Regions from separate parts of the Actinoallomurus bryophytorum genome, predicted to be linked through region 1. Evidence: riboswitches for the same ligand, from Rfam matches in the RefSeq annotation. Region 1 holds a riboswitch; each other region holds the start of a gene.
The links. A riboswitch is a leader RNA that binds a small molecule or an ion and turns the genes downstream of it on or off. The one in region 1 is predicted to bind S-adenosylmethionine.
Positions count from the first base shown of each region.

Region 1 (10,125 bases):
GGCGAGCTGGTCGGCGAGCCAGCGCTGCGGGGGCAGGGCGGTGGCCGCCTCGGCGAGGCGCTTGCACCTCTCGGCGCGCTCGTCCGGCGGCATGAGCAGCGCCTGGTGCAGCGCCTCGGCGGTCTGTGTCACGTCGTAGGGGTTCACCATGATGGCGTCGTCGCACATCTCGCCGGCGGCACCGGCCTCGCCGGACAGCACCAGCGCACAGCCGTTCCGTGACAGCGTTGGGCCCTCCTTGGCGACGAGGTTCATGCCGTCGCGGATCGGGTTCACCAGCAGCACGTCGGCCATCCCGTACGCGGCCAGCGAGCGCGGATAGTCGTCGTTGACCTGCAGGATCAGCGGATCCCACGAGTCACGGCCGAACTCATCGGAGATCTCCGCCGCGATCCGCTGCACGGCCGCGGTGTACTCCCGGTACTCCGGCAGGTCGTGCCGCGACGGGTAGGCGAAGGCCAGGTGCACGACCCGGCCGTGCCATTCCTGGTGCTTGGCGAGCAGCTCGCGGTAGGCGGCCAGGCCGCGCACGATGTTCTTGGACAGCTCGGTGCGGTCGATGCGCACGATGAGCCGCCGGTCGCCGACCTGCTCGCGCAGCGCGGCGGCGCGGGCGGTCACGTCCGGCTCGGCGGCGCGTGCGCGCAGCGCGTCGCCGTCGACGCCGAGGCCGTGCACGCCGACACGCGTGACGTGCCCGCGATGGGAGACCGTACGCGCCCGGCGGTCGACGCTCGCCCGCAGGACCGCGGCGCAGCAGTCGAGGAACGCCTCGGCCCACCGCTCGGTCTGGAAGCCGGCGTGGTCGGCGCCGAGGATGCCCTCCAGGACCTGCCGCCCGATGTCGTCCGGCAGCAGCCGGTAGTACTCCGGCGGGGCCCACGGCGTGTGGGAGAAGTGCGTGATCTTCACGTCGGGCCTGCGCTCGCGCAGCAGCGTGGGGACGAGCGCGAGGTGGTAGTCCTGCACGGCGATCTTCGCGCCGGGAGAGGCGTCACGGGCCAGCGCGTCCGCGAACGCCGCGTTGTACGCCTCGTAGGACTGCCAGTCGCGGCGCGAACGGGCGTCGAAGTGCGGCTTGTTCGGCGTGTCGAACAGCATGTGGTGCACGAACCACAGTGTCGAGTTGGCGACCGCGTTGTAGGCCCGGTGGAACGTCCCCGCCGGGATGTCCAGCATCCGGACCGCGCCGACGTCCGGGACGTCCAGCCGCCCGTCGGCTACGCGCCGGGCGGCGGCCCGGTCGGCGTCCGACAGAGTGGCGCAGATCCACAGGATGTCACCGCTGAGCCCGGCGAGGGCGGAGACGAGACCGCCGCCACCGCGACGCATCGACAGGGTCCCGTCGTCGGCCAGCGAGAACGAGACAGGGCCGCGGTTGGATGCGACGAGCACCTGCGTGTCAGCCATGGGGGGAGGGTAACCGGCCGTTGTTAACAGCGATCGCCAAAGGTCGGCAGCTGCCCGATTCGTAACCATACGGTTGCTGTACGTAGGTGGTATTCGTACTCTGGGGCGTCTCGTGACCTGAGACCCCGGCTGGCCAAGAACCGGTCAGTCGCGTATACAATTCCCGATACAACTTAATACCGCTCATCCAGAGGGGTGGAGGGACCGGCCCGTTGAAGCCCCGGCAACCCTCCCGGACATGCGGTCATCAGCGCGGCCATCGCCGCGCCGCAACTCGCCGAATCTGACGCGAGGCCGCCCGGGACAGGTGCCAACTCCGGCTCGTGACCAAGGTGGCACGAGTAAAGATGAGGAGAGAGGCCTCGCTCCATGTCGCTGACTGCCGTCCCGAACCTCGGCCCCGCGACCGCACTCACCTGCCGTGAGTGCGGACAGTCCTACGATCTCGGCCCGCGCTACGCCTGTGAGCAGTGTTTCGGCCCGCTCGAGGTCACCTACGACTACTCCAACGTGAGTCGTGAGCGGATCGAGGCGGGTCCCCGCAACATCTGGCGCTACCGTGACCTGCTTCCGGTGCCGCCGAACGTCACCGAGACACCCAACACCGAGCCCGGCTTCACCCGCCTGGTCCGCTCCGACAACCTCGCCGAGTCGCTCGGCCTGCGGTCGCTGTGGGTCAAGGACGACAGCGGCAACCCCACGCACTCCTTCAAGGACCGGGTCGTCGGAGTCGCACTGGCGGCCGCGCGCGAGCTCGGCTTCAAGGTGCTGGCCTGCCCGTCCACGGGCAACCTCGCCAACGCGGTGGCCGCCGCTGCGGCACGCGCGGGCATCCGCAGCGCGGTGTTCGTACCCTCGAACCTCGAGCAGCAGAAGATCGTCGCCACCGCGGTGTACGGCGGGACGTTCGTGACCGTCGACGGCAACTACGACGACGTCAACCGGCTGGCCTCCGAGATCGCCGGCGAGCAGGAGGACTGGGCGTTCGTCAACGTCAACGTCCGCCCGTACTACGCCGAGGGTTCCAAGACGATCGGATACGAGGTGGCCGAGCAGCTCGGCTGGCGCCTCCCCGACCAGATCGTGGTGCCGATCGCCTCCGGCGCGCAGCTCACCAAGATCGACAAGGCGTTCCAGGAGCTCATCACGCTCGGCCTGGTGGAGGACAAGCCGTACAAGGTGTTCGGCGCCCAGGCGACCGGCTGCTCGCCGGTGGCCGCGGCGTTCAAGGCCGGGCACGACGTCGTACGGCCGGTGAAGCCCGACACGATCGCCAAGTCCCTGGCCATCGGCAACCCGGCCGACGGTCCGTACGTCCTGGACGCGGTCCGGCGGACGGGCGGTGCCATCGAGGACGTCTCCGACGAGGAGGTCATCGAGGGCATCGGGCTCCTCGCCCGTACCGAGGGCATCTTCGGCGAGACGGCCGGTGGCGTCACCCTGGCCTCGCTGCGGAAGCTGGTGGCCTCGGGCGCGCTGGACCCGGCCGCCGAGACGGTCATGATCAACTCCGGCGACGGACTGAAGACTCTCGACGCCGTCGCGGCGGTCGCCCGGCCGTCCGCGAACATCGCCCCTTCGTTCGACGCATTCCGAAAGGCGGGCCTGGCATGAGCTCGATCAGCGTGCGAATCCCCACGATCCTGCGCAGCTACACGGGTGGCGAGTCCGAGGTGAAGGCCTCGGGAGCGACGGTACGAGAGGTCGTCGCCGACCTGGACGCCAGTTTCTCCGGGATTGCTGCCCGAATCCTTGATGAAAACGGCAAGATCCGCCGTTTTGTGAATGTTTACGTGGGTGAAGAGGATGTGCGCTTCGCCGACGGACTCGACACCGTTACGCCCGATGGCGCGCAGATCTCGATCATCCCCGCGGTGGCCGGCGGCTAGGCATACGAGCGAGTCAGGGCGTTTTTCCCTTCACTTGGCAAAGTTCCCATTTCAATGATCCTTGATTGACCAGGATCGGCCGTCCGATCATCTTGGGTAAAGGGTGTTCCACGGACGGTAGCCGTGTGTATGGTCGGCGATGGTCATCGCGGCTCGATCCGTGCTGGCCATCGGGTTCCGCGCCTCCGGCGGGCCCGTGTCGGTAGCCGTGGGAATGACCACGGGGAATTGCCTGGTGGGAGTTGTTAGGAATGGCACAAGGCACCGTCAAGTGGTTCAACGCGGACAAAGGCTACGGCTTCATCGCGGTCGACGGTGGCAGGGACGTGTTCGTGCACTATTCGGCCATCGTGGCTGATGGCTACCGCAGCCTTGAGCAGGGGCAGCGGGTCGAGTTCGAGATCACACAGAGCGACCGGGGTCCGCAGGCGGAGTCGGTCCGCATGCTCTGATCCGCATAGCTCGGACGAGGCCCGGCGCATCGAGCGCCGGGCCTCGCTGCGTGTCCGATGCCTGGTGGGAGAGTTATGGCTTGCACTCGCTGGGGTAGAGTGCTAAACACAACGTTGGCACTCTGATGTTGAGAGTGCCAACGCCAAGTAAGTGATCGAGGCGACGAGGCCTCTCACCCCGGCGACGGCATGGTAGTCGCCGGTGAGGTCGTCCGTCGCGGGCGTCGACTCGATCCAGTTGATAGCCACCCCGTTCCGGGAGGATCTGGAGCCTATGGCTGCAAAGATGATCGCGTTCGACGAGGAAGCACGACGCGGCCTCGAACGCGGCATGAACCAGCTCGCCGACGCCGTGAAGGTCACCCTTGGCCCCAAGGGTCGCAACGTCGTGCTGGAGAAGAAGTGGGGCGCCCCCACGATCACCAACGACGGTGTCTCGATCGCGAAGGAGATCGAGCTCGAGGACCCGTGGGAGAAGATCGGGGCCGAGCTCGTCAAGGAGGTCGCGAAGAAGACCGACGACGTCGCGGGCGACGGCACCACCACGGCAACCGTTCTGGCTCAGGCGCTGGTCCGCGAGGGCCTGCGCAACGTCGCCGCCGGCGCCAACCCGATGTCCCTCAAGCGGGGCATCGAGTCCGCCGTCGAGCGCGTGAGCGAGGAGCTTTCCAAGATTGCCAAGGATGTGGAGACCAAGGAGCAGATCGCTTCCACGGCCTCCATCTCCGCCGGCGACCCCTCGATCGGCGAGATGATCGCCGAAGCGATGGACAAGGTCGGCAAGGAAGGCGTCATCACCGTCGAGGAGAGCCAGACCTTCGGCCTCGAGCTTGAGCTCACCGAGGGCATGCGCTTCGACAAGGGATACGTCTCCCACTACTTCGTGACCGACCCGGAGCGTATGGAGGCCGTCTTCGACGACCCGTACATCCTGATCGCCAGCTCGAAGATCTCGGCCAACAAGGACCTCGTGCCGGTTCTCGAGCAGGTCATGCAGAGTGGCAAGCCGATGGTCATCATCGCCGAGGACGTCGAGGGCGAGGCCCTGGCCACGCTGATCGTCAACAAGATCCGCGGTGTCTTCAAGTCCGTCGCCGTCAAGGCTCCGGGCTTCGGTGACCGCCGCAAGGCCATGCTGCAGGACATCGCGATCCTGACCGGTGGCCAGGTCGTCAGCGAGGACATCGGCCTCAAGCTGGAGAACACCACGCTCGACATGCTCGGCCAGGCCAAGCGTCTCGTGGTGACCAAGGACGAGACCACCGTCGTCGATGGCGCCGGCAACTCCGAGGACATCGCGGGCCGGGTCAACGAGATCCGGGTCGAGATCGAGAACAGCGACTCGGACTACGACCGCGAGAAGCTCCAGGAGCGCCTCGCCAAGCTGGCCGGCGGCGTCGCCGTCATCAAGGCCGGCGCGGCGACCGAGGTCGAGCTCAAGGAGCGCAAGCACCGCATCGAGGACGCCGTCCGCAACGCGAAGGCAGCCGTTGAGGAGGGCATCGTCCCCGGTGGTGGCGTCGCGCTGCTGCAGGCGGGTGCCGGTGCGTTCGACAAGATCGAGCTTGAGGGCGACGAGGCCACTGGTGCCACGATCGTCAAGCGCGCTCTCGAAGAGCCGCTCAAGCAGATCGCGATCAACGCCGGCCTCGAGGGCGGCGTCGTGGCGGAGCGGGTTCGCTCGCTCCCGCCGGGCGAGGGCCTCAACGCCGCGACCGGTGAGTACGTCAACATGTTCGACGCCGGGATCATCGACCCGGCCAAGGTGACGCGTTCGGCACTGCAGAACGCCGCTTCCATCGCGGCGCTCTTCCTGACGACCGAGGCCGTCATCGCGGAAAAGCCCGAGAAGAACGCGGCTCCGGCCGCTCCTGACGCGGGTGGCATGGACTTCTAGGTCCGGCAAGCAGAAGGGGCGGTCCTCGGTGCTGGGGCCGCCCCTTTCGCATGCGCGCTTTAGGACATCTCTGCCGAACATGCCCTAATTACCGATCCGATATCTGTCCCGTATGTGCCGGTCCGGCCGGAGTCGTAAACTTCGCGCGTGGATCTCTTCAACTCCCCTGTGCTCGTTTACGACCAGCCGCCGGAGATGTTCTCGGTCCAGGCGAAGTACACCATCTGGAATCCGCAGGGCCATCCGGTCGCGAACGTCGCCGAGCAGGGCGTCAATGGCGCCCAGAAGGCCTGGCGTGTACTCAACCAGCGCCGTAACGACCAGGCCAAGCGGGACCTGCTGGTGACCCGGCCTGATGGCATGCCCTTTTTCTGGGTGAACAAGCCGTACTCCTATGTCGGCACGCCCAAGATCGATGTCGTCACGCCCCAGGGGCAGTTGATCGGCCATCTTCGGAAAAAGGCCCTGCAGGGGTACGAGATGCTGGATGCCTATGGCCGCCAGATCGGCTACTTCGACTACATGCGCGCCCAGGTCACGGACTGGCAGAACATCTCGATCGCGAGCTTCCGCCGGGCCGGGGGAGCGGGCGACCGCCTGGCGCAGATGTTCAGCGGAGCGGATCGGTACGTCCTCCAGCTGAACTTCCAGCTGCCCGAGCCCATCCGTACGCTGACGCTGGCCTGCCCGCTGGCCTACGACACCACCCGGTCCTCCAACCGCGGCCTGGGCGGCGTCCTCGGCGCCTAGGGCGTGTCTGACAAACCCTCGTCCGGCTGCGCGACGCCCAGGCGGCGCCTCGCCGCGTTGTCGTCGGTCGCCAGCCAACACCAGGCTGACTCCCTCCTCCGCCTTGCGACGCACCACCTGGACGCCGCTCGCTACGAACAGGATTTGTCAGACACGCCCTAGGGCCTAGAGGGGCTCACCGGACTCCAGCAGCGTCTTGAGACTGGACAGGATCACCGGCCAGCCGTTGCTGACGCCCTTGAGGATCTCGCTGCCGGGCTCGAAGCCACCGTGGGTGACGGTCAGCTTGACGGCCGACGCGGTCGGCTCGATGTCGAAGGTCACCTGGGTCCGGGGTTCCGCGGCGTAGGCCTTCAGGGTCTCCTCGGGCACGTCGCCCGACTCCGCCCACTCCGCGGTGAAGGTGTGCCAGGTGTAGGAGAGCCGCCGGTAGGGGTCGGAGACGAGGACCACCTGCTCAGGGTCGCGGGTCTCCGCGCCGCGCTCCCGCCAGACCATGGGCGCTCCCTCGGTCCAGTCGGACTCGAACTCCACGCCCCAGTAGCGGGCGGTGAACGCCGGGTCGGTGAGCGCCTGCCACAGCTTCTCCGGCGTCGTCTTGATGTGGGTGACGTAGACGAACTCGGGCTTGGTCATCGGGGCGTCCTCCAGTGCGGACTTCAGATCGGCGAGTGCGTGCACCCGCGTACGGTCGTAGCGGTTGATCCAGCGCTCGGTGATCTGGTTGATGGGTGCGGCGTTGAGGTAGTGCAGCTTCTCCCGGCCCTGCCGGACCGTCGTGACCAGGCCTGCCGCCTCCAGGACGGTCAGGTGCTTGGTGACGGCCTGCCGGCTCATGCCGGACTCGGCGCACAGCTCGCGCAGGGTCTGGCCGTTGCGGGCGTTCAGACTGTCGAGCAGCCTGCGCCGCGTCGCGTCCGCGAGTGCCTTGAAGACCGCGTCCATTCCCTGTCTCCGAACATAGGCAACCATTTGGTTGCATGACAATTTAGGCAGCCGGAAGGTTGCATGTCAAGAAACGGCTATACAACTTACCGGTTGTGCAAACCAATGGTTGTGGATACGGTCGGGGCATGGCAGTCGTTGAAGACGATTTGACGCTGGTGTTCTCGGCGCTGGCCGATCCCACCAGGCGGGCGATCCTGGAGCGCCTGGCCCAGGGCGACGCGACGGTGAACGAGCTCGCCGAGCCGTTCGCGATGACCCAGCAGGCGGTCTCCAAGCACGTCAAGGTGCTCGAGCACGCCCGCCTCATCTCGCGTACCCGGACCGCGCAGGCACGGCCCTGCGTTCTGGAGACGGTGCGTCTCGACGCGGCCGTCGGCTGGATCGCGCGTCACCGGCAGGTCTGGTCCGACCGGCACGACCGCCTGGAAGAGCACCTGGCCGTCCTGCGGGCCGGGCGGCGCGACGACGAGGAGACGACGCGATGACCGGGACGGGCGAGCTCACCTACCGGCGGGTGCATCGGGCCTCGCCCGAGCTGCTGTTCGACTGCATGACCACGCCGGAGCACCTCGCGCACTTCTGGGGTCCGGCCGGGACGAGCACGCCGGTCGGCGACATCGTCATCGACCTGAGGCCCGGCGGGGTCTTCGAGACCACCATGGTCAACGATGCCGACGGCAGCACCTACACCATGCGGGCCGTCTACGCCGAGATCCACCGGCCCGACCGCCTGGTGTGGATCGAGCCCGGCGTCGAGGGCGGCATGCGGACGACGATCACCTTCGTGGACCTGGAGGACGGGCGCACCGAGGTGGTCACCCATCAGACCAACGTGCCGGAGGCCTACCTCGGCGCCGAGGCGAGGGCCGGGTTCGCCACCAGCCTCGACCGCTTCGACGTCTACGTGGCCGGCCTGCGCGACGCCCAGGAACATCCACGGAGTTAGGGAGCACTCGATGCCGGTTGTCACCTCGGCCGACGGCACCGTGATCGCGTACGAGCGCACCGGCAGCGGGCCGGCGCTCGTCCTCGTCGACGGAGCCCTGTGCCATCGCGGGGGAGGGCCCATGCGGCCACTCGCCGCCCTGCTGCGGGACGGCTTCACCGTCTACGCCTACGACCGCCGGGGGCGGGGTGAAAGCTCCGACACGACGCCGTACGCGGTCGACCGGGAGATCGAGGACCTCCAGGCCCTCATCGAGGAGGCCGGGGGTACGGCCTACGTCTACGGGATCTCCTCGGGAGCCGCTCTCGCCCTGGCGGCCGCGGCCGCCGGCCCGTCGATCACCAAGGTGGCGCTCTACGAGCCGCCGTTCATGGCCGAGGTCGAGGACGGTGCGCGGATCACGGACTACTCCGAGCGGCTGAGCGAGCTGCTCGACGCACGGCGCGACGGCGACGCGGTGGAGCTGTTCATGACGAACGTCGGTGTTCCCGCGCCGGCCGTGGCCGGCATCCGGGCACAGCCGGGCTGGGCCGCCCTGGAGGCGGTCGCCCCGACGCTCGCCTACGACGACCAGGTGCTCGGCGACGGTGGCGTGCCGCGCGACCTGGCCGCGGCGGTCACCGTCCCGGCACTGGTCCTCGCCGGGACCGGCAGCCCGCAGGGTCTCCAGCAGGCCGCGAAGGCCACCGCGGACGCGCTCCCCACCGCCGGGCACCTGACCCTCGAGGGCCAGACGCACGACGTGTCCCCGGAGGCGCTGGCCCCCGCGCTGGCCGCCTTCTTCGCCGCCTGACGGCCGACGGCCCGGCTCAGATCTCCTTGTCGGCGAAGACGTCGTCGGCGTCGATGATGCGGTAGGCGTAGCCCTGCTCGGCGAGGAAACGCTGCCGGTGGGCGGCGTAGTCCTGGTCGAGGGTGTCGCGCGCGACGACGGAGTAGAAACGCGCGCCCTTGCCGGACGCCTTCGGCCGGAGCACCCGGCCGAGCCGCTGGGCCTCCTCCTGCCGCGACCCGAACGTGCCCGACACCTGGACGGCCACGGCCGCCTCGGGCAGGTCGATGGAGAAGTTGGCGACCTTGGAGACGATCAGCACCGAGATCTCGCCGCTGCGGAAGGCGTCGAACAGACGCTCGCGCTCCTTGATCTTGGTCTCACCCTTGATCACGGGAGCGTTGAGACGCTCACCGAGCTCGTCGAGCTGGTCGATGTACTGGCCGATCACCAGGGTCTGGTCGCCGCGATGGCGCTCGACCAGGGCCTCGACCACCGAGGACTTCGTCGGGGTGGTGGCGCAGAACCGGTAGCGGTCCTCCTGCTCGGCCGTCGCGTACGCGAGGCGCTCGGACTCGGTCAGCGTCACGCGTACCTCGACGCAGTCCGCCGGGGCGATCCAGCCCTGTGCCTCCATCTCCTTCCACGGAGCGTCGTAGCGCTTCGGGCCGATGAGGGAGAACACATCGCCCTCGCGGCCGTCCTCGCGTACGAGGGTCGCGGTCAGGCCGAGGCGGCGGCGGGTCTGCAGGTCGGCGGTCATCCGGAAGATCGGCGCCGGCAGGAGGTGCACCTCGTCGTACAGCACCAGGCCCCAGTCACGCGCGTCGAACAGCTCCAGGTGGGTGTAGACGCCCTTCCGCCGGGTCGTCATGACCTGGTACGTCGCGATGGTGACGGGACGGATCTGCTTCTTGGTGCCGGTGTACTCCCCGATCTCCTCCTCGGTCAGCGTCGTGCGCTTCAGCAGCTCCTGCTTCCACTGGTGCGCGGAGACGGTGTTGGTGACCAGGATCAGGGTGGTGGCCGACGCGTGCGCCATCGCCGCGGCGCCGACGATC
Region 1 covers NZ_VFOZ01000001.1:1,810,572-1,820,696, reverse strand. The annotation lists gene FB559_RS08560 (alpha,alpha-trehalose-phosphate synthase (UDP-forming)) at 1-1,410, opposite strand, end outside; SAM riboswitch class I at 1,591-1,764, shown strand; gene thrC (threonine synthase) at 1,780-3,024, shown strand; gene FB559_RS08550 (MoaD/ThiS family protein) at 3,021-3,299, shown strand; gene FB559_RS08545 (cold-shock protein) at 3,551-3,751, shown strand; gene groL (chaperonin GroEL) at 4,026-5,648, shown strand; gene FB559_RS08535 (hypothetical protein) at 5,796-6,398, shown strand; gene FB559_RS08530 (ArsR/SmtB family transcription factor) at 6,564-7,343, opposite strand; gene FB559_RS08525 (ArsR/SmtB family transcription factor) at 7,472-7,831, shown strand; gene FB559_RS08520 (SRPBCC family protein) at 7,828-8,292, shown strand; gene FB559_RS08515 (alpha/beta fold hydrolase) at 8,303-9,085, shown strand; gene FB559_RS08510 (DNA repair helicase XPB) at 9,102-10,125, opposite strand, start outside.

Region 2 (10,125 bases), on a different contig from region 1:
GAGCCCAGGTAGAAGTACATCCGGCCGGCGGAGTTGGCGGGCATGTCGAAGTAGGGCTGTTCGGCGATCGAGTGCGTCTGGCCGTTGAAGCTCCAGTAGACCTGGCTGTCCGGGTAGTGCCCGTTGGTCCGGTTGAGGATCTTCAGCTCGAGGACGTTGTTCGCGGCGGGGATGGTGCTGGTGTCGCCCCAGAACGAGTCGGTCGGCGGGGGCGTCGTGGTGGTCCCGGAGTACACCGCGAACTCCCACAGCGAGTAGCCGTACGGGGTGCTGCGGGCGGTGCCGTTCATCCGGACGTAGCGGCCGGTGCCGGTGACGCTGAGCGTCTGGGCGCCGCCGGTGCCGGTCGTGGTGCTGTAGACGGTCGTCCAGCTGCTGCCGTTGGCCGAGACCTGGATCTGGAAGGCCGTCGCGTACGCCGCCTCCCAGGTGAGGGACACCTGGCAGATCTGCTGTGACGAGCCCAGGTCGACCTGCAGCCACTGCGGGTCGCTGAAGGCGCTGGACCAGCGGGTTCCGGTGTTGCCGTCCACGGCGGCCGAGGCGGGGGTGCCGGCGTTCTCGGTGGAGGAGGCCGTCACCGTGTGGTTCAGCGCGAGGTTGCTCCCGCCGCAGGCGGCGGCCTTCGGCGCGGCGGCTCCGGCGTTGAGCGGGGTGCCGGCCACGAGGTAGCCGACGAGAAGCATGATCGCGGCGGACGCGATCACGATGAGATGAGCGGGCGCACGGCGGCGCGCCACGTGGCGGAGGGTGGACTGCATTGACGGCTCCCTTTCTGGGGGTAGGGAGATGAGGCACGCGACTCCGGCGGCCGCGGAACCGCCGGAGCCTCGCTGGCGGGCGGGGCGTGCGGGTGATCGTCGGGCGGGTTGTTCTGAGAGCGCTCTCACGAAGAAGGTGGCGGTCATTCTGACTTCAGTCAAGGGAGTCAAGGCGTAACGTTTTGATAACGGCGACCGCGCCGAACCGCCCGCTGTCCCCGACATATGCCCTGGCCAGGGTATTTGTTGTCCGGCACACCATTAATCCGGGGCAACGCAGCCGAAATCTATGCGCCCTTCGGTGCGTCCTCCGCCCGGTGCCTCAGCGGTAGAGATCGGTACGCCGATCGGCGTGGATGTCGTTGCGCGGCCCGCACGATCGCGGCGCGGGCGGCGGCACGGTTGGCGTCCACCTCGCCGACGGCGAGGGCGAGCCGGCAGACGGCCGTACGTGTCATCGAGGCCACCCTAGGGCGATCAGGGCTGGTACGTCCCCGGCTCCCAGGTGCGGGTGGCGACGCCGATGGTGTTCCAGGCGTTGATCGCGACGATCAGGCCGACCAGCGCCGCGATCTCGTCCGGCTTGAACTGCCCGGCCACCGCGTCGTAGTCGGCCTGGGGGACGTGGCCGCCGGCGAGCAGCGTCACCGACTCGGCGAACGCCAGCGCCGCGCGCTCGCGGTCGGTGAAGTACGGCGTCTCGCGCCACGCCGGAAGCGCGTAGAGCCGCTGTTCGGTCTCGCCGATGGCCCGTGCGTCCTTGGTGTGCATGTCGATGCAGTAGGCGCAGCCGTTGATCTGGGAGGCCCTGATCCGTACCAGCTCGCGCAGCCGGGGGTCGAAGTCCACGCGGTCGAGTTCGGAGGTGGCGGCCTGGTCGAGCCCGCCCATGGCACGGGAGAACCGGGCGGCGTGGGCGTCGAAGTCCAGCCGGACGGGAATCGGTGTCGTCGTTGTCATGTGATCGAACCTAGGCCCGGATCAGCCCAAGAGTATGGTCCATTTCCATGGCGAGAACATGGGCCGTTTCCGGCGTGGACCTTCACCTGGACCTGACGGGCACGCGGGTGCGCGCCGCGCTGGAGTCCGCGTTGCGGCAGGCCGTTCGCACCGGACGGCTCGCCGAGGGGGTGCGCCTGCCCTCCTCGCGGGCGCTGGCCGCCGACCTGGGAGTCGCGCGCAACACCGTCGCGGACGCCTACGGCCAGCTCGTCGCCGAGGGCTGGCTGACGGCCCGTTCCGGTTCGGGCACCCAGGTCGCGGCACGGCCCGCCGACGAGGAGGCCGCGCCGCCACCGGCCCGGCCCGGAAGGACCCCGGTCCGGTACGACCTGCGGCCGGGGTCACCCGCCTTGTCGCTGTTCCCCCGCACCGCGTGGCTGGCCGCGGCACGACGGGCGCTGAACGCCGCACCCGCCGAGACCCTGGGCTACGGCCATGCGCGCGGGCTGCCCGAGTTGCGGACGGCCCTGGCCGGCTACCTCGCCCGTGCCCGTGGCGTGCGCGCCGCCCCCGAACGCGTCGTGGTGTGCGCGGGCTTCACGCAGGCCCTGACCCTGCTGGTTCAGGTGCTGCGCGCCCGCGGTGCCACCACCCTCGGGATCGAGGCGCTCGGCCACCGGCAGCACCACGACGTGATCGCCGCGGGCGGGCTGCGGCCCCGGCGGATGCCGGTCGACGATCACGGCGCGGTCGTCGATGCCCCCGCGGCCGACGCCATGCTGCTGACCCCGGCCCATCAGTTCCCCCTCGGCATGCCGCTGGCGGCGCACCGCCGTACCCGCGCCGTCCAGTGGGCCCACGACACCGGCGGCCTGATCATCGAGGACGACTACGACGGGGAGTTCCGCTACGACCGCCAGCCCGTCGGCGCGCTGCAGGCCCTGGCCCCCGAGCACGTCGTGTACGCGGGCACCGCGAGCAAGACCCTCGCGCCCGGCCTGCGGCTCGCCTGGCTCGTACTGCCCGCCGCCCTCGTCGACGAGGTCGCCGAGGCCAAACGGATCGCCGACGGGCACACGAGCACGTTCGAGCAGCTCACGCTGGCCGAGTTCGTCACCTGCGGCGACTACGACCGGCACGTGCGGCGCTGCCGCCTCGCGTACCGGCGCCGACGGGACCGGCTGGTCACCGCGCTGCGCCGCGAGGCGCCACGCGTACGGGTCACCGGCGTGGCCGCCGGGATGCACGCCCTGCTCGAACTCCCGCCCGGTACGGACGAGGACGAGGTCGTTGCCCGTGCCGGCCGGCACGGTCTCGCCCTGGAGGGGCTACGGACGTACCGCGCCGCGGAGGAGGGACACCGGCCCGCGCTCGTCGTCGGCTACGCGACTCCTCCGGATCACTCCTACACCGGCGCCCTCGCCCGCCTCTGCGCCGTTCTCGCCGGCTGACCACGCCTGCCGCCGACCGGACGCGGCACGACCCCCTGTCGAGTCGCGTTGTGCCAGTGTGTGCCCATGGTGGCGAGATCTGAGCTTTCGGCGGCGGAACTCCAGGTATGGCGGGCATTTCCGCGCGGTGAGCCGGTGCGACTCGGCGGCGAGGACTCCGACCCCGACGAGGTGTCCGCGGGTGACGACTGGGGTCCGTCACGGCAGGTTCGCGCCGAGGTGATCACCGAGCTGCTCAGCGGCGCGTTCTCGCCCGTGGCCGGCCGGGTCGCGGCGCTTCGGCTGTCCGGCGCGCAGATCGTCGGGAGGCTCGCCCTGCGGGACGCGGAGATCAGGCAGTCCGTACGGCTACGAGGGTGCCGGCTCGACGACGGGCTCGACCTGTCCGAGGCGAGGACCCGCAGTCTGGACCTGACCCGCTCCCACGTACGCGGTCTCAGCTTGAACGGCGCGCACATCGAGGGAAGCGTCGGACTGGTCGGCGCGCACCTGGCCGACAGATCCGGCTACGCCCTGGACGCGGACGGGCTGACCCTCAGCCGCAACCTGTTCTGCCGCGACGGGTTCCGTGGCCAGGGCGAGATCCGTCTCGTGGGCGCGAGCATCGGCGGCCAGTTCGAGCTGGGCGGCGCCCATCTGGCCAACCCCGGTGGCAAGGCGCTGAGCGCCGAGGGCATGACCCTCGCCGGGCACATGATCTGCCGCGACGGATTCGAGGCGCAGGGCGAGGTCTGCCTGGTGGGAGCGAGCATCGGCGGCGTACTCGACCTGAACGGCGCGCACCTGAGCGATCCCGGCGGCTCCCCGCTGAACGCCGACGGGCTGAAGCTCGCCGGGAGCCTGTTCTGCCGTGACGGCTTCCAGGCCCGGGGTGAGGTCCGCCTGCTGGGGGCTCACGTCGGCGGCCAGGTCAACCTGGACGGCGCGGACCTGGCCAACCCCGGCGGCTACGCCTTCAACGCCGACCGGATGACCGTCGCCGGGACCATGTTCTGCTCTGGCGGCTTCCGGGCCGAGGGCGAGATACGCCTGCTGGGGGTGCGCATCGGCGGCCGGCTCAGATTCGACGGCGCGGACCTGGCGAACCCCGGCGGCAACGCCCTGACCGCCGACCAGATGGCCGTGACGGAGGGGATGTACTGCCAGGACGGCTTCCAGGCCGAGGGCGGCATCAGCATGTACCGGGCGAACATCGGGGTCCTGTGCGACGACCCCGGCTCGTGGCCGCGGCGGCTGGTGCTGGACGGTTTCACCTACGAGGGCCTTGACCCGTACCTTCCGGCCGGCCGGCGGCTGGAATGGCTGCGCCGGATGGACGCCTACCGCGCGCAGCCGTACGAGCAGCTCGCGGCCTACTACCGGCGGCTCGGCCACGACGAGCAGGCGCGGCGTGTCCTGCTGGCCCGGATGAGATCCCGGACGAACGAACGGCCGTGGTGGGCACGGTCCTGGGGCTGGTTCCAGGACGTACTGGCGGGCTACGGCTACGCACCCGGCCGCGCGGTCGGATGGCTGGTGGGCGTGCTGATCGTGGGCTGGGCGTTCTTCCATCTCCACCAGCCCGCCCCCGCGAGACCGCAGGATCATCCGGTGTTCCACGCGGGCCTGTACGCGCTGGACCTGATGCTGCCGGCCCCTGGCCTCGGCCAGGAACAGGCGTGGGATCCGCAGGGCGGCATACTGGCGATCGCGACGACCCTGCGAATCTTCGGCTGGCTGCTGGCCATCGCGGTGGTGGCGAGCATCACCCGCGGCCTCAGCCGCAACTGACCGCGAGGTCGGCCGGCCCGGCCGAAGGCCTGACCCGGCCATATCCGCCTATAACCCCATTTGATCTGCGACCGTGAAGCGCAGGGGTACGGCCTGGGCCGACCCTGCGCGCCGGCGGGGGGCGGCGCCCGGCCGGCAAGGGGGCGGGACATGACCGTCGTGGGGACCTGGAACCTGGAGAACCTGTTCAAGCCCGGTGCCGACTTCGGTCCCGGCAGCGAGGCCGTGTACCGCAAGAAGCTGCACGGGCTCGCCACCACCATCGACGAGGCAGGCCTGGACGTCCTCGCCGTGCAGGAGGTGGGCGACCCGGACGCCCTCGGTGACCTGGCCGCGCTGCTGGGCGGCGAGTGGCGGCACGTCACCTCCGAACACTTCGAGGCGGCGCATCCCATCCGCGTCGGCTTCCTCAGCCGGCTGCCCATAGAGGTGCTCGCCGACGCGGCCGACTTCCCCGGGCAACTGGGGGCGACGCAGACCGACGACTCGGGGACCCACATCTCCCGCATGGGCCGGGGTGCCCTGGCCGTACGCGTCGAGGCGCCCGGGCAAGAGCTGATCCTCATCGCCTGCCATCTCAAGTCGAAGCTGCTGAGCTTCCCCTCCGATGGGAAGAGCAGCCGCTTCGCGCCCAGGGACGAAGGCGAACGCGCCCGGTACGCCGCTTACGCGCTCAACCGCCGGACCGCCGAGGCCGTAACCGTACGCGCGCTCGCGGACCGGCTCCTCGACGCGCAGGGGCGTACCCGGCCGGTGATGGTGCTCGGCGACCTCAACGACGAGCCCCAGGCCGCCACGACCCAGATCCTGCTCGGCCCGCCCGGTAGCGAGCTCGGCACCCTCGGCGCCGACCGGCCCGACGGCGGAGACGCGTCGCGGCTGTGGAACCTGGCCCCGCGGATCCCGGAGGACGAGCGGTACTCCCGGATCTACCGCGGCCGTGGCGAGCTGATCGACCACATCCTGGCCAGCCAGACGCTCCTGGCCCAGACCCAGGAGGTGCACATGGTGCACACCCGGCCGCTTCCGTCGGTCACCGACGACGCACCGGCACGTCGCGACGCTCCCGCCTCCGACCACGCGTTGCTGCTGACGCGCCTGACCTCCGGGCAGGCCTGACCGGCATGCGATAAAGTCCACGGCGAATCATCCAGAGGATCCGAGGGACCTGGCCCGATGACGGTCCGGCAACCTGCCCCGCGGCAAGGTGCCAACGCCAGGAACGATGAGGAGTACCCATGGGCACGCGCCTCGATGTTCCCGTCCTGCACGGATCGCTCGTACGGCTGGAGCCGCTCTCGATGAGCCACGTGCCGGACCTGGCGCTGGCCACGGAGGAGGACCGTTCCTCCTACGGCTTCACCCTGGTCCCCCGGGCCGCCGACGTGAAGGCGTACGTGTCGGCGCAGCTCGCTCGCGACGGGCTGACCCCGTTCGCGCAGGTCCGGGTGCGAGACGGGAGGGCCGTGGGGTGCACGGCGTTGTGGGACCCGCGGACCTGGCCCGGCAGTGACGATCTGCGCGCCATCGAGGTGGGCTGGACCTGGCTCGCCGCGTCGGCGCAGGGCCGCGGGATCAACGCCGAGGCGAAGTTCCTGCTGTTCACGTACGCGTTCGAGACGCTGGGCGTGGTCCGCGTCGACCTCAAGACCGACGCGCGTAACGGGCGGTCGTGTCGGGCGATCGAGCGGCTCGGCGCGCGCTTCGAGGGCGTGCTGCGCAGCTGGTCGCCGTCATGGGCGCCCGGCGAGGAGGGTCTGTTGCGGGACTCGGCCATGTTCTCCGTGATCGCCGGCGAGTGGCCGGCCGTCAAGGCCGCGCTGGCCGCGCGCCTCGCCGCCTAGGCCGAGAGGAGCACGATCTCGAAGTCGACGGTACGGAACCGGTCCGGCAGGCCCAGCTCGGCGGCGCGTGCCGGATCCTCGACCACGGCGAACTCCCGTACGAGGCTCGGCTTCACCCCGAAGACCGCGTCGGAGTCGAGGTACGCGCTGTCGGCCGCGAACACGTGGGTGGTCACCGGCGCGTATCCGGGGGCCCGCACGATGAAGTGGATGTGCGCGGGCCGGTACGGATGACGGCCGGTGGCCTCGAGCAGGGCACCGACCGGGCCGTCGTCGGGGATCGGGTAGTGGCGCGGCACGATGGTGCGGAACCAGAAGGTCCCCTCGGTGTCCGTGGTGAACAGGCCGCGGAGGTTCGCCCGCGGCACCTCGCCCGGCTTCTGCACGTCGTAGAAGCCGTCCGCGTCCGCCTGCCACACGTCGACGGTCGCGCCGGCGACCGGCTCGCCGCCGGGGCCGGTGACACGCCCGGTGACCAGGCACGCCTCTCCCCTGCCGTCGAGTGAGATGTCGGCGCCGAGCGGCCGCGGCGGCGACTCGACGACGTGGAACGGCCCGAGCACCGTCGACTCGGTGCCGACGCCTTTCGCCCGGTGGTTGATCGTCTCTACCAGCATGGACACGCCGAGCACGTCGGAGAGCAGGACGAACTCCTGGCGCACGTCGTCGCACTTGTGCCCGGTCGCGGTGAGGAACCCGATCGCGGCGTTCCATTCGTCCTCGGTCAGCTCGACGTCCTTCACGAACGCGTGCAGGTGGCGTACGAGCGACCCCATCACCTCCCGCAGCCGGGGATCGGGCGTGCCGTCGAAGCTGGCGCTCACGACGTCGGCCGAGCGCTCCTCGCTGAACAACTCCCCGCGCGTGCCATCGGTCATGTCGGCCTCCCTGGTGCGGTGACACCTCCGATCCTGACACGGCCGGGCCGTGCGCCGGCCTGCGGCCACCCCGTACCCGAACGGCTGTGCCCGGCCGGTCGGGCATTCCGTCCGTCTACAGTCCGGCGCACTGTCCCGACTTCGGGCCTGACGCGGTATTGGGCCGGCCCGCGTCGCCCGGCGCCGGGGAGTTCCCGGCGCACGACAGCGGTCCGCCGATGTGGTTGCCGGCGACGATCGTCGTCGCCGTGTTGTCCCGCACGGCGAGCGGGCCGCCCACGGTCGTGCCGTCGATCGTGACCTGACCCGTCACGCCGGTGACGTTCACCGGGCCTTTGATCGTCGCCGCCGCGCAGTCACCGTCGCGGTTGCCGAGCCAGACCCGCGTCCCGCCGGTCACGGTGGCCGGCCCGGACACCGTGGTGCCGCACAGCAGCACGTCGGTGGCCCCGGACGCCGTCAGCGGGCCACGCACTTCGGACCCCGACGCGTAAAGCCCGGCACCTGTGCGTACGGTCACCGGCCCGGTGATCGTCGCGTCATCGAGACACGTGACACCCGAGGAGACGGTCAATGGGCCGTTGTGCGTGCCGGTGATCGTCTTCGTGCAGGACGGGACGCCGGTCGCGAGGAAAGGCACGGCCCAGGTCTGGTCCTGATGCCGGTAGGTGACGGTGCCGTGGTAGACCCCGTCCGCCGGATAGGAATGGCTCCCGCTGACCGACATCAGGCCTCTCCCCTGCCGCTGGCTCGCCACGTAGTCGCGTCCCGCGATGACGGCCGGCTCCGTCGGAGATCCATCGCCCCAATCGATCACGGCCGCGAACTCACCGGGCGGAATCGAGCCGGCGCTCAGACGCGCCAGGAGCGCGTCGCCCAGGGTCTTGTCCACGCCGAAACGGGAGATCGTCCCCATCGCCGCCGGGCTCCAGTCGACCTGGGATATGGAGCCGAAGTTCACGTTCGCGAACGCCCACCGCGGTCCGGCCACGCTGAGCCGCTGCCGATACGCGTCGTAGTCCTGGGTGAGCGTTTTGGGAGACCAGGCCTTTTCCAGGATTCCGGCCATCCTCGGGAAGACCATGAACTCGTTCGTGGCCAGCCCGCGCATCTGCTCACCCCAGATGGGCGCCTCGATACCGAGGATGTCTTCCGCCTTCGGCCCGCCGTACGCGGGTTGAGCCCAGACCGACCGGTACTTCTCGTAGACCCATTCCGGGTCCCACGTGTAGGCCTTCTGGAGTTCCGTCGCCGGCGTTCTGCCGGGAGATCCGTCATAGGCGAAGTCGAGATAGGCGTTCCATTCCGGGGTCTCGATGACGCTCCGGCCCTGGTTGAACCATTCGGGCTTGATGAGAGGGGGTCCACCGCCGGTGTAGTCGGACCAGTACTGGTTGATGGAGGTGGAGTTCGGCGCGTACCCCTCCAGCGCCGGGTTCCAGCCCATCACCCGCTTGCCGTTGTCGTCGACGATCTTCTCCATCTGGCCGATCCACCACTTGTAGTCCTCGTGGGGCATCCCGATGGCCTCGTCCCCGCCGATGTGGATGATGGGTCCGGGAGAGATCGCGGCAAGCTGCGCGATCGCGTCCTTCCAGAACGCGAGGGCCCGCGCGCTGGCCGGGTCATCCGGATCGGTGCAGAACCGGTCGGTCTGGGTCTGGCCCTGGCACCCCATGACCGCGACGCCGCCCAGGGCTTTGACCGCCGCCGTGGCATGGGCCGGGGCCTCCAGCTCGGGGACGATCTCGATGAACCGGTCGGCCGCGTACTTGACCAGGCCCTTGAAGTCCTCCTGCGTGTAGAAACCCGCGAGGCAGTTCGCTCCGTTGCACCCGGTGCCGTCCAGCGCCGGGTAGCCCTTGATCTCAAGGCGCCAGGACTGGGTGTCGCTCAGGTGCAGGTGCAGCCGGTCGCCCTTCAACGCCGCCAGCTGGTCGATCATGGACCTGATTTCGGCCACCGTCAGGAAGTTACGGGCGGGGTCGAGCTGGAGACCCCGGTGTGCGTATCGCGGGTAGTCCACGACCGTGATGGGCCGCACCGTCCACGGCCCCGTGCCGATGGCGGGCGAGTAGCTCGCCGCCGGCAACAGCTGCCGGAGGGTCTCAAAGCCGTTGAACAGGCCGTGGGCTTTCGGGGCCACGACCTTCGCGCCCGCGCGCGACACCGTGAGGGAATAGCCCTCGGCCGCGGCGACGTCGTTGCCCGGTGGAAGTCCGGGAACCGGCGCGAGGGTGAGGGCGATATCGGCGGCGGTGGCGGAGCCTGTCACCACGGGGAGTTCGTACCCGGTGGCCGGCCGCAGGTAGCCCGCGAGAACATCTCCCGTGGCGGCGAGGCCGCCGTCGGAGATCACGATCCGGGATCTGGCCGTGAGCTCCCACGGCTGACCGGTGCCGGGCGTCTGCCGCACCGGTACGGGAATGATCTGCCCCACGACCGGCGCCGGCTTGGGGCCGGACCACACCTCGAACTC
Region 2 covers NZ_VFOZ01000003.1:61,279-71,403, reverse strand. The annotation lists gene FB559_RS41615 (beta-1,3-glucanase family protein) at 1-761, opposite strand, end outside; gene FB559_RS44420 (hypothetical protein) at 1,049-1,219, opposite strand; gene FB559_RS41610 (carboxymuconolactone decarboxylase family protein) at 1,239-1,721, opposite strand; gene pdxR (MocR-like pyridoxine biosynthesis transcription factor PdxR) at 1,769-3,154, shown strand; gene FB559_RS41600 (hypothetical protein) at 3,221-4,924, shown strand; gene FB559_RS41595 (endonuclease/exonuclease/phosphatase family protein) at 5,075-6,043, shown strand; SAM riboswitch class I at 6,068-6,156, shown strand; gene FB559_RS41590 (GNAT family N-acetyltransferase) at 6,163-6,768, shown strand; gene FB559_RS41585 (intradiol ring-cleavage dioxygenase) at 6,765-7,646, opposite strand; gene FB559_RS41580 (family 20 glycosylhydrolase) at 7,762-10,125, opposite strand, start outside.
Region 2: linked by a shared signal. The riboswitch ahead of FB559_RS41590 (GNAT family N-acetyltransferase) and the one ahead of thrC (threonine synthase) in region 1 are both predicted to bind S-adenosylmethionine.

Region 3 (10,125 bases), 3.4 Mb from region 1:
CCGGCCAGCGCGTACACGCCCGCGCCGAGCAGGATCGCCAGCCCGATCGCGCCGGCCAGCGGGCCGATCAGCGTGCTGAGCGAACGACGGCGCACCGCACGCCGCCGGCCCGCGCCGCTGGGCATCGAGCCGGGCCCGCCGTGACCGAAGTCGTCGCGGCCGAAGTCACGGTCGTCGTCGTCATCGCCGGGGCCGCCCGAACCGCCGTGGCCGGACCCGCCGGGGCCTCCCGGATCTCCCCGGCCTGGGCCTCCCGCGCCCGGTCCACCCGGCTCCGGGGCGCCGTAACCGGGGTTGCCGTAGCCCGGGTTGCCGTAACCGCCGTAACCGGAGCCGCCGTAACCCGGACCGCCTCCGTAGCCCGGGTTGCCATAGCCGGACCCGGCCCTGGACCCGGACCCGAGGCCCGGCCCGCCGAGGCCGCCCAGGCCGGATCTGCCGAGACCGGGTCCGATGTAACCGGGACCATCACGGCCGGGAGCGGGTGGACGGTCGTCGGGTGGGCCGCCCTGATATCCACCGCTCGCAGGCGGGTCGTTCCGTTCGTTTCCGTAGCCGCGGTACGGCTCGCGACCGCCTCCGCCGCCGTACTGTCCCTGCGGTCGGCCCTGCCCTGGCGGCGGTGGTGCGAACTGACCCGTGTCGCCGGAGTTCCCGTGCCCCGGGGGTACCGGCCGGCCGGACCGACCGTCGTCGGGCGTGCCGCCCGGGGGCATCTCCTTACGGCGACGTCCGCTCACGGTTGTCCTCTTTCGCGATGGATGGGTGGATATAGAGCGGAACTGTAGTCGCCTTGCAAGCTGTGACCAAAGAGACAGGAGGGAAGAGATTGCAGGTCAACGCGATCTTGATATGACTGAGAACCTTGCTCTGTGGTAAAGGAGCAGCCCGCCCGCTGCGCGCCGATCAGGGGCTCCCAGGCCCGTGTACTGCGGAGTCATCCGGCAGGGCGGGTAAACCTTAGGGTCACGTCCGGTTGACTGCACGCTCTCGCGGGCCCGTTCTCGGCCGCGTGCCAAGATGCGATCCGGTATACGCACGAACCTGAACCCCGGACTCAGCTTCGTCGTGCACAGTAGGGCGGGGGTTACGGGCGGCGACTGGGGGACAACGCAATGACCGAACTCGCGACCGCGCAGGACGATTCGACGTCACGCCCGGTCACCCGGCGGCGAGGGATGGCGATGATCACCTGGATCTTGGTGGCCTGCTGGCTGCTGTGGGCGGTGGCGCGTCTCGTCGGCGTGGACCGGATCTCTTCTCTCTCCTCCGTCCTGGTCCCGGCGATGGCGATCGTGCCGTACGTCGCGGCGGGCGTGGTCATCCCGCTGGCCATCGCCGCGCTGACCCGCAACTGGGTGGCGTTCGGCGTCGCGCTGGCCGTCGCCGCGGTGTACGCCGGGATCGTGCTGCCCCGCGCGTTCAGCGGCGGGCAGCCGCGCGCGACAGGCCCGGAGCTGCGGATCCTGACCGCCAACCTGAGGTTCGGTGCGGCCGGCAACGCGTCACTGGTCGACCTCGTACGCCGCACCGGCGCCGACGTGCTCAGCGTGCAGGAGTTCACCCCGGACGCGGCCGACCGCCTCGACCAGGCCGGCATCGAGGGGCTGCTCCCGTACCGCATGATCGATCCGCGCAGCGGCCCCGAGGGCAGCGGCCTGTACTCCCGTTATCCGCTGAAGGAGCTGCCCGAGCGGGGGCCGACGACGTTCGCCATGGTCAGCGCGACCGTCGAGGTGCCCGGCACGTCTCCCGTACGCATGACCGCCGCGCACCCGCCGGCGCCGCTCGGCCGCGATGCCCCGAGATGGCGGCATGACATCGGTGAGATCCCTCCGGCCACGCCGCACGGTCAGGTCGGCATCGTCGCCGGCGACTTCAACGCCACACTCGACCACGCCCCGCTGCGCGAGCTGATCGGCAAGGGCTTCACCGACGCGGCCGACGCGACCGGGCAGGGGCTCGTGCCGACGTTCCGCCCCTGGCCGCCGATCACCATCGACCACGTGCTCGCCGACAAGCGTGTCGCGGTGGAGCGGGTGAAGATCTACCTCCAGCCCGCCAGCGACCACCGGGCGCTCTTCGCGCAGCTGCGGCTTCCGTGACCCGAGCCGGGATACTGGGGGCATGGCTCGCCTGATCCCCGTCGCCGACCCCGCCGACCCGCGCCTCGCCGACTACGTCAGCCTGCGCGACGTCAACCTCCGCAAGAGCCTGGAGGCCGAGCACGGCCTCTTCATGGCCGAGGGCGAAAAGGTCATCCGGCGTGCCATCGCGACCGGATATCCGGTGCGGTCACTGCTCATGGCACGCCGCTGGGCCGCCCCGCTGGCCGACGTGCTCGGGGAGGCTCCGGTGTACGTCGTGGACGACGAGGTGGCCGAGGCGGTCACCGGGTTCCCGGTGCACCGTGGCGCCCTGGCGTCGATGGAACGCCTGCCGCTGCCGCCGGTGACCACCCTGCTCGGCGCGCGCGTACGCCGGATCCTCGTGCTGGAGGACCTCGTCGACCACGGCAACGTGGGAGCGATCTTCCGCTGCGCGGCGGCCCTCGGCGTCGACGCGGTCGTGCTGTCGCCTCGATGCGCGGACCCGCTGTACCGGCGTTCGGTGAAGGTGTCGATGGGAGCGGTCTTCGCCGTCCCGTACGCCCGGATGACGGACTGGCACGCCGGCCTGCACGAGCTGCGCGCGGCCGGGTTCTCGTTGCTGGCCCTCACCCCGGATCAGGCGGCGACGCCGATCGACAAGGCACCGCTGGGTGAACGGGTCGCACTCATGCTGGGCGCGGAGGGCGACGGCCTGTCCTCCCGCTGGCTCCGCGAGGCCGACGAACCCGTCTGCATCCCGATGAGCAGCGGCGCGATGGACCTGGGAGTCGACTCCCTCAACGTGGTCGCGGCCGCCGCGATCGCCTGCCACGACCTGATGCGCGGCTAGGACGCGTCCGGCCGAGGGCGTTCGTGGCGAGCGCCACGCGGGCAGGCATGTGCCGGACGCCGCCCAGGAGCCACACGGGCGGCCGTGGCCGCCCGTGTGCGGGTCTCAGTGGGCGCCGTTGGAGCGCCGGGTCCTGCGGTGCGCGCCCTGGGCCCGGGGGGCCTTGACGGCCGCGCGGCCGAGCCGGACCTGCGTCAGCAGCAGCGAGAACGCCACCAGCAGCGCGGCCAGCCAGGCGGCCTGCGTGCTCGCGAGCTTCTCGAAGGTCAGCTGGTCGGCGTCGTCCGCGGTGCCGCGCATCGACTGGGTGTTGCCGGTGTTCTGCACGACGGGCCCGGGCGCGGTCGAGGGCGTCTGCTGCGGCGCGATCGAGGGAAGCACGGCCGGGTTGCCCGACGGGGACGTCGAGCCGGTACTGCCGGAGTTCAACGGCAGGTTCGACCCACTGGTGGTCTCATTGCTGGACCCGCTCGATCCGCTGCTACCGCTCGATCCGCTACTGCCACTCGACCCACTGGAGCTCGACGAGGACGACTTCGGCGTCTTCGTCACCTTGAGGGAGTACGGCTTGACTCCGCTGTCCACGCTGCCGGAGAACGCCTCGCCTGATACTCGAACGGTCCCGCTCGTCATCTTTGTAGAGACGGTCACCGTGAAGTCGATGTCCTGATCCGTCCCGTTACCGATGTTTCCGAGCTTGCACAGACCGGCCGAGAGCGTGCAGTGCGCACTGATGCTGGCATTCGAGTCTGTCCCGAGGCTCAGCTTCACGTCCGACACGCTCGGCTTGTCACCGGTGACATGTGCGGTGAACTTGACCGCTGTCCCGGCATGGACCGCGCTGGTACTCGCGCGAGACAGGCTCAGGTGCAGCGCCGGCTTGGGCGGCGGCGGAGTGGTAGGCGAATCCGACGGGGTCGGGGTCGCTTTCGTGGGCGACGAGGATGGTGACCCCGGAGACGTTCGCGGCGTTACCGTTGGCGATGGGGTCGCCTCCGCCAGTGCCGCCGATGCGGTGCTGCTGACCAGGACAACTCCTGTGCCAACGGTGATGATCAGTGGGTTTCGTACCGATCGTGCGAGCACCGCCTACAACCTCCTCAACGATCGCTTCTGATACTGACCCTACGCTTACCAAGGGTCAGGTAAGAATCATGCGATCACGTAAGGGCTGAGCAATCAACCGCCCAGGCGGAGTTGTATCCCGGTAAACCCTAAATGTTTTCCTCGCGTAGTTGTTCGATCTCCTCGCTGGAGATCCACGTCTGGTACACCCCGACATCGACGTTGTCCAAGCCCAGCGCCGCCGCGACCGGGGCGCGGCCGCCGGTGTACTCCAGCCGGACCCAGCCGCCGTGCTCTCCGATGATGACGAAGGGCTCGCCGCGCCAGGTGCAGTGCGTGCGTACGTAGTGCAGGCTCTCCACCGCGTCGTCACGGACGATCGACACGAACCGGCCGGGGCGTGTCTCGGTGAAGCCCTCGGCCGGGGCGGTGGTGTAGAGGCGCACCTCGCCGTCCACGCCCGGCACCGCCTCGTAGTCCACGCCGCGCCAGCGCGCGGTGTACCCGTCCCTGATCACTCTGAGTCCCCCCAGGCCAGCCGGTCGGCGTCGTACCGCGCGACGAAGCGTTCCGAGCCGTCGCTGCTGATGGCGTACATCTCCGAACCGTGCGGCAGCCGCATGCTGTCGACCTTGTACTCGCGGATGCTGCCCGCGCTGCCCGGTGCGAAGCCGTCGCCGCCGAACGGCGGCAGCTCCACCATCCAGCCGCTGTCGCCCCAGGCTCGCACCGCCTCCTCGGACTGGCCGCCGAAGGGGATGCGGTAGAGGCCGGAGCGGTACGCCGGCCAGCGGATGACGTGCACCTCGGTGTCGTCCGGGCCGAACGGGGAGCCCTCGCGCAGCAGGCCGAGCGACTCGTAGATCAGTTTCGGGGTGTTCAGGTCGACGACGTCCTGGACCCGGTGCACGAAACCGGCCACCCGGTCGTAGGCCTGTTCCAAATGCCAGGCGACCTGTTCGTGCGGCACGACCTTCTGCATGATCGCCCAGGCGCCGGGGGGCGCGTCCGCGGCGCCGCCGGAGTCGTCCCGGCGGGATCCGGCCCGCGTGGGTGCGCTCTCCAGAGGTGCGGGCTCGAGGCCCGGCGCCTCGGTGGCGGCCGGCGGGACGTCGGCCTGCGGCGGCGTGGCCTCCGGCATGCTCATCGGAGCCGACGCCGAGGCGGCGAGCGCGCGGATCTGGTCGCCGGACAGCGCGACCTCGATGGGGGTGCCCGGGTTGACCGACACCGACCAGTCGTGTTCGGGCCAGGCGGTGATCAGCTCCGCGAACGTCGGCATGACGAAGCCGGTCGTGCCGACCGCGGCCTTCATCCAGTCGAAGGAGGTGAAGGCGAGTACGGACGGGCGGCCGTGTACCTGGACCGAGGACCACGGGAACTCCGCGTCGCCGGGCCGCGTCTGCACGGCCGGCGGCGTACGGCTCCAGACCGGCAGGAACACCGTGGTGTCCAGCAGGACCTTGACGACCATCTCCGGGTCGCTCCGCACGTCGAACATCTGGCGTTCGGCGTCGCTCTGGGCCGGGAAGTCGTCCGCCAGCCGGGCGGCCGCGTCGGCGTCCACCTGGAGCGACATGCCCGTGACGCGGTCACCGGGGATCGAGGCGCCGATCGCGGTGCCGCCGTTGATGACCAGCTCCAGCGCGGGGTCCGGCCAGAACCGCAGCACCTTGGCGAGATCGGACAGCACGAACGGATGGCCGCCCATCGCGTCCCGCATCCGGCCCGGCCCGGTGTAGAGAGGCACGACCGGGCGCCCGGAGGAGTCGTCCATGTACCACTGGAACCCCGGCCGTCCGGGGGCCAGCAACAGGTCCCCGCCCTCGACGACCGGCACCCAGATCTGGCGTACGCCCAGCAGGGTCCGCAGGAACTCCTTGCGGTCGCCCCGCGAGGCCGCGTCGAGAAGCGTGCGCTCCTCGGCGTCGAGCGGCGTGAACTCCGCCTCCGCGGTGAAGTGCAGCACGACGGGCGACTCGTCGACCTCGAAGGGCCCGTCGAGCGGCCGTGGCTCGATCGGCGGCGGCCCATCCGGCACGGGTGCGTCCGGCAGCGGCGGAGCGGCCTCCGGCGACGGCAGGGGAGGAAGGGGCGAGACCGGCTCCGCGACCGGAGCCGGCACCGGCACCGGAACGGGCGCCATGGGAGCGGGCGGCACCGGAACGGCCTGCGGCGGTGGCGGAGGAACGGCGTCGGGGAGCGGCGCCGCCTCGGGTACGAGTGAGGCGCCGTCGTGGGCCGGCGGGGGTGGAACGGCACCGTCGTGGGCGCGCAGCGGCGGAACGTCGCGCATGGTCACCGACAGCAGGTCGTCCGAGGCCGTGCCCGGATGCGGCACTTCTTCTCCGGGCGGGGCCGGCGGGACGCCGTGGTCCGACGCGAGGGGCGGCGGGGTCTGCGCCTGTTCGCCGTCCGGCAGTGGCGGCGCGGCGTGGAGGGACCCTGTCTCCGCCGCGGGCGGCGGAACGTCCTGTGGTGGGGACTCGCCCGGGATCGGGGCGATGCCCGCGGTGAGCTGACCGATGAACCACGCGGGCAGGTAGCCCTCGATGGGCAGCCCGGAGTTCAGCGCGAGCCACCACTCCTGGTCCGGCCACGTACGCGCCATGTCGGCCAGCGTCATGCGGACGAACTGCTGGTAGGTGGGGCCGAGGCAGGCCTGCCCGGCCTCACTGGAGGTGTAGGCGAGCACATGCGTGCGCCCGTCGCGACTGCTCGTCGGCCAGGTGAACGCCGCCGGGTTGGCGGAGTTCGGATCGCCCTCGCCCGGCGGCAGTGGAACGTGGAGTTCAGCCCCGCTCACGAGTGCGAAGTAGGCGTCTTGGTCGCCATCGCGCAGCGCGTCACGGAGCTGGTGCTCGAGTTGGTTCGCGGGCTCCCACGCGTCGGTCAATGTCGCCACCCCCCGGAAGCTCGATTGCGGAGGCGTCCACCGTACCCGGATGAAACCGGCGGTGCTGCGGAGTATGCCGAGTCGGGTGGGACGGCGGGGTGCTCTCCGGACATCTGCCCCGGCTTCTCGCCGTGCCGCGCGGCCGACATGCGTGTTTCAGCCAGCGAGTCGGCGCAGTGCGGTCAGCAGCCGGTCGATGTGCCGCTCGGTCGTGCCGATGCCGAAGCTCGCGCGCAGGGCGGTGCCCTCGCCGCCCTGGCAGTCGCCGGATCCGTCGGCGAGCAGCCGCCGCAGGAACGGATGCGCGCAGAACTTCCCGTCGCGTACCCCGATGCCGTACCGGTCCGACAGCTCGACGGCGATCGCGCGTGAGTCACGGCCCTCGACGACGAACGACACGATGCCGACGCGCGGGCTCGGCTCGCCCCACAGGGACAGCTCGCGTACGCCGGGGATGGCGGCCAGGCCGTCGCGCAGGCGGTTCAGGAGCCGCTCCTCGGTCGCGACGAGAGCGTCCCAGTCGGTGAGCGCCTCGCATGCCGCGGCGAGCGCCACGACGCCGAGGACGTTCGGGGTGCCGGCCTCGTGCCGCTGCTGCGGGTCGGCGGACCACCGCACCTGGGCCTCGTCCACGCCCGCGGTCGCGCCGCCGCCGAGGAGATAGGGCTCGGCGGCGCGCAGCCAGTCGGCCCGGCCGACGAGGCAGCCCGCTCCGAACGGCGCGTACAGCTTGTGCCCGGAGAAGGCCACGTAGTCCACGTCGAGCGCGGTCATGTCGAAGGGCCGGTGGGGTACGGCCTGCGCCGCATCCACCGCGATGCGGGCGCCGTGCTCGCGGGCGACGTGGGAGAGCTCGGCGACCGGCCACAGCTCACCGGTCACGTTGGAGGCCGCCGTGACGACGAGCAGGCGCGGACCGGCCGGCGCCGACCGCAGCGCCTCTCCGGCCGCGGCGACCGCCTCCGCCGGGGACCCGGGCGCCGGCAGCCGTACGACCCGGCTGCCGCGCTGCCACGGGAGCAGGCTCGCGTGGTGCTCGGTCTCGAAGACCACGACGGTCGTGCCGGGGGGCAGCGCGTGGGCGAGGAGGTTCATCGCGTCGGTCGTGTTACGGGTGAACACCACCGCGTCACGCTTCCACGCCCCGACGAAGTTTCGTACGGTGTCCCGCGCTTGTTCGTACCGGTCGGTCGTCACCTGAGAGGCGTAACCCGCCCCCCGGTGCACGCTGCTGTAGTACGGCAGGGCCGTGTCGATGGCGTTCCGCACCGCCTCGAGACAGGGCGCGCTCGCGGCGTAGTCGAGGTTGGAGTAGGGCACCGTCCCACCGGCGGAGACGGGTACGGGGACGTCCTCGCCGACGACGCGCAGGGCGGAACGAACGGGCGGGAGATCGATGACAGCGGACAAGGCACGCCCTCCAGCGGGACCATGGGACCCCGCGAGGGGTCCGCGCTTGCCCGGCACGATCGTGCCGGACCTGGTCATCACCCGGGGCACCCCGCCACGGACGGAGGGTTGCCGGCCAGCTAGCCGGGGCTTGACGCTGGCGCTCGTGACCTGATGGAGAGAATACAACACCCGCCCGAAGTGACCGCTTTGAGCCTCGTAGGAGGCCCAAAGCGGCTTCGGGCGGGTGGTCCGCGATCAGCCGGACAGATCCGGGAAGGCGTCGCTCTGCCGGTGCCGCTGGGGGGCGCCGGTCGGCGGCGGCTCGCCCGGCGGCCCGGTCGGGTCGCCCGTCGGCGGCGGCACCGGATGCGTCGGCTCGCCCGTGGGCTGTGAGGGTCGCGACCCGGACGGGCGCGGGCGCGGCACGGTCGGCCCGGCGGGCGACCGCACGCCACCGCCGCCGGTGTAGACCGACGGTGAGCCGAAGGACTTGGGCGGCAGGTCCAGCACCCGGTCGGCCTGCACCATGTACGAGCGCCAGATCCTCGCCGGCAGGTCACCGCCGTAGATGGTGTAGCCGGGGATGCTGAGCGGCTTGTTGTCGGTACGGAAGATCCCCACCGAGGCCGCCAGCTGCGGCACGAACCCGTTGAACCAGACCTGCTTGCCGTCACTGGTCGTGCCGGTCTTGCCGGCCGCGTTGCGGTCGGGCAGAGCCGCGTTGGTGCCGGTGCCCGCGTCGACGACCCGCTGCATCGCGTACGTCGCGTCCCGCGCCACGGTCTGGCTGAACGCCTTCCTCTGGGTCACGTCCGGCTTTCGGGTCTTGCCGTCGTTGTCGCTCACCGACTTGATCACGTGGGGCGCGTGATAGGTGCCCTCGGCGGCGAACGTCGCGTAGCCGGCCGCCTGCTGCTCGACGCTGACGTCCGCGACCCCGAGCGGCAGCGTGGCCGCGTCCTTGTGCGGTTCGAGCTGCTTGTCCGGGATCCCGGCCTTCTCCGCCGTGGCCACCACCTTGTCGAGCCCGACCTTCTGGCCCAGGTTGATGTAGGCGGTGTTGATCGAGTCCTGTGTCGCGGTGACGAGGTTGACCATGCCGAAGTTCTCGTTCTGGTCGTTGTGCAGCGCGACCCCGGCGAACGTCTGCGGCGAGCTGCCGTCGACGTAGGTGTTGAGACTCTCGCCGTCGGTCAGGGCGGCGGCGAGGACGTAGGGCTTGAAGCCCGAACCGGCCTGGACCTTGGCGTCGAAGGCGTTGTTGAACTGCTGGTCGATGTAGTCCTTGCCGCCGTAGAACGCGTTGATCTCGCCGTTGGAGGGGTTGATCGAGACGAGCCCGGTCAGCACTTTCTTCGGGGTGCCGGCCGGGGTGTTGCTCAGGACCGCCTGCCGCGCGGCGGCCATGAGGTCCTTGTCGAACGTCGTCTTGATCTTCAAGCCGCCCATGTTGATCTGGTTGTCGGTGTACCCCATGGTGCGCAGCTCGGCCTTGGCCTGGCTGACCATGTATCCCTTGTCACCGGCGAAGATCGATTTTTGCTTCTGCTTCTCCGGCGTGGGGAACTTCATCACCGCCGCCTGCTGGGGGGTGATGCTGCCCATCTGGACCATGCCGTTCACGACGTACTGCCAGCGTGCCTGCATGTACGCCTGGGCGCCGGGCACCGTGAGGTCACCCGCGTACGACGGCACCTGGATCGCCGCGGCGAGGTAGGCGCCCTCGGCGGGCGTCAGCTGGCGGACGTGCTTGCCGTAGTACGCCTCGGCGGCGGACTCGATGCTGTACGCGTCGCGGCCGAAGTAGATCGTGTTGAGGTACTGCTGGAGGA
Region 3 covers NZ_VFOZ01000001.1:5,257,536-5,267,660, forward strand. The annotation lists gene FB559_RS24690 (substrate-binding and VWA domain-containing protein) at 1-740, opposite strand, end outside; gene FB559_RS24695 (endonuclease/exonuclease/phosphatase family protein) at 1,116-2,105, shown strand; gene FB559_RS24700 (TrmH family RNA methyltransferase) at 2,128-2,940, shown strand; gene FB559_RS24705 (hypothetical protein) at 3,046-3,267, opposite strand; gene FB559_RS24710 (hypothetical protein) at 3,257-3,610, shown strand; gene FB559_RS24715 (hypothetical protein) at 3,872-4,057, shown strand; gene FB559_RS24720 (hypothetical protein) at 4,155-4,523, opposite strand; gene FB559_RS24725 (SseB family protein) at 4,520-6,910, opposite strand; gene FB559_RS24730 (aminotransferase class V-fold PLP-dependent enzyme) at 7,058-8,311, opposite strand; SAM riboswitch class IV at 8,349-8,462, opposite strand; gene FB559_RS46300 (transglycosylase domain-containing protein) at 8,549-10,125, opposite strand, start outside.
Region 3: linked by a shared signal. The riboswitch ahead of FB559_RS24730 (aminotransferase class V-fold PLP-dependent enzyme) and the one ahead of thrC (threonine synthase) in region 1 are both predicted to bind S-adenosylmethionine.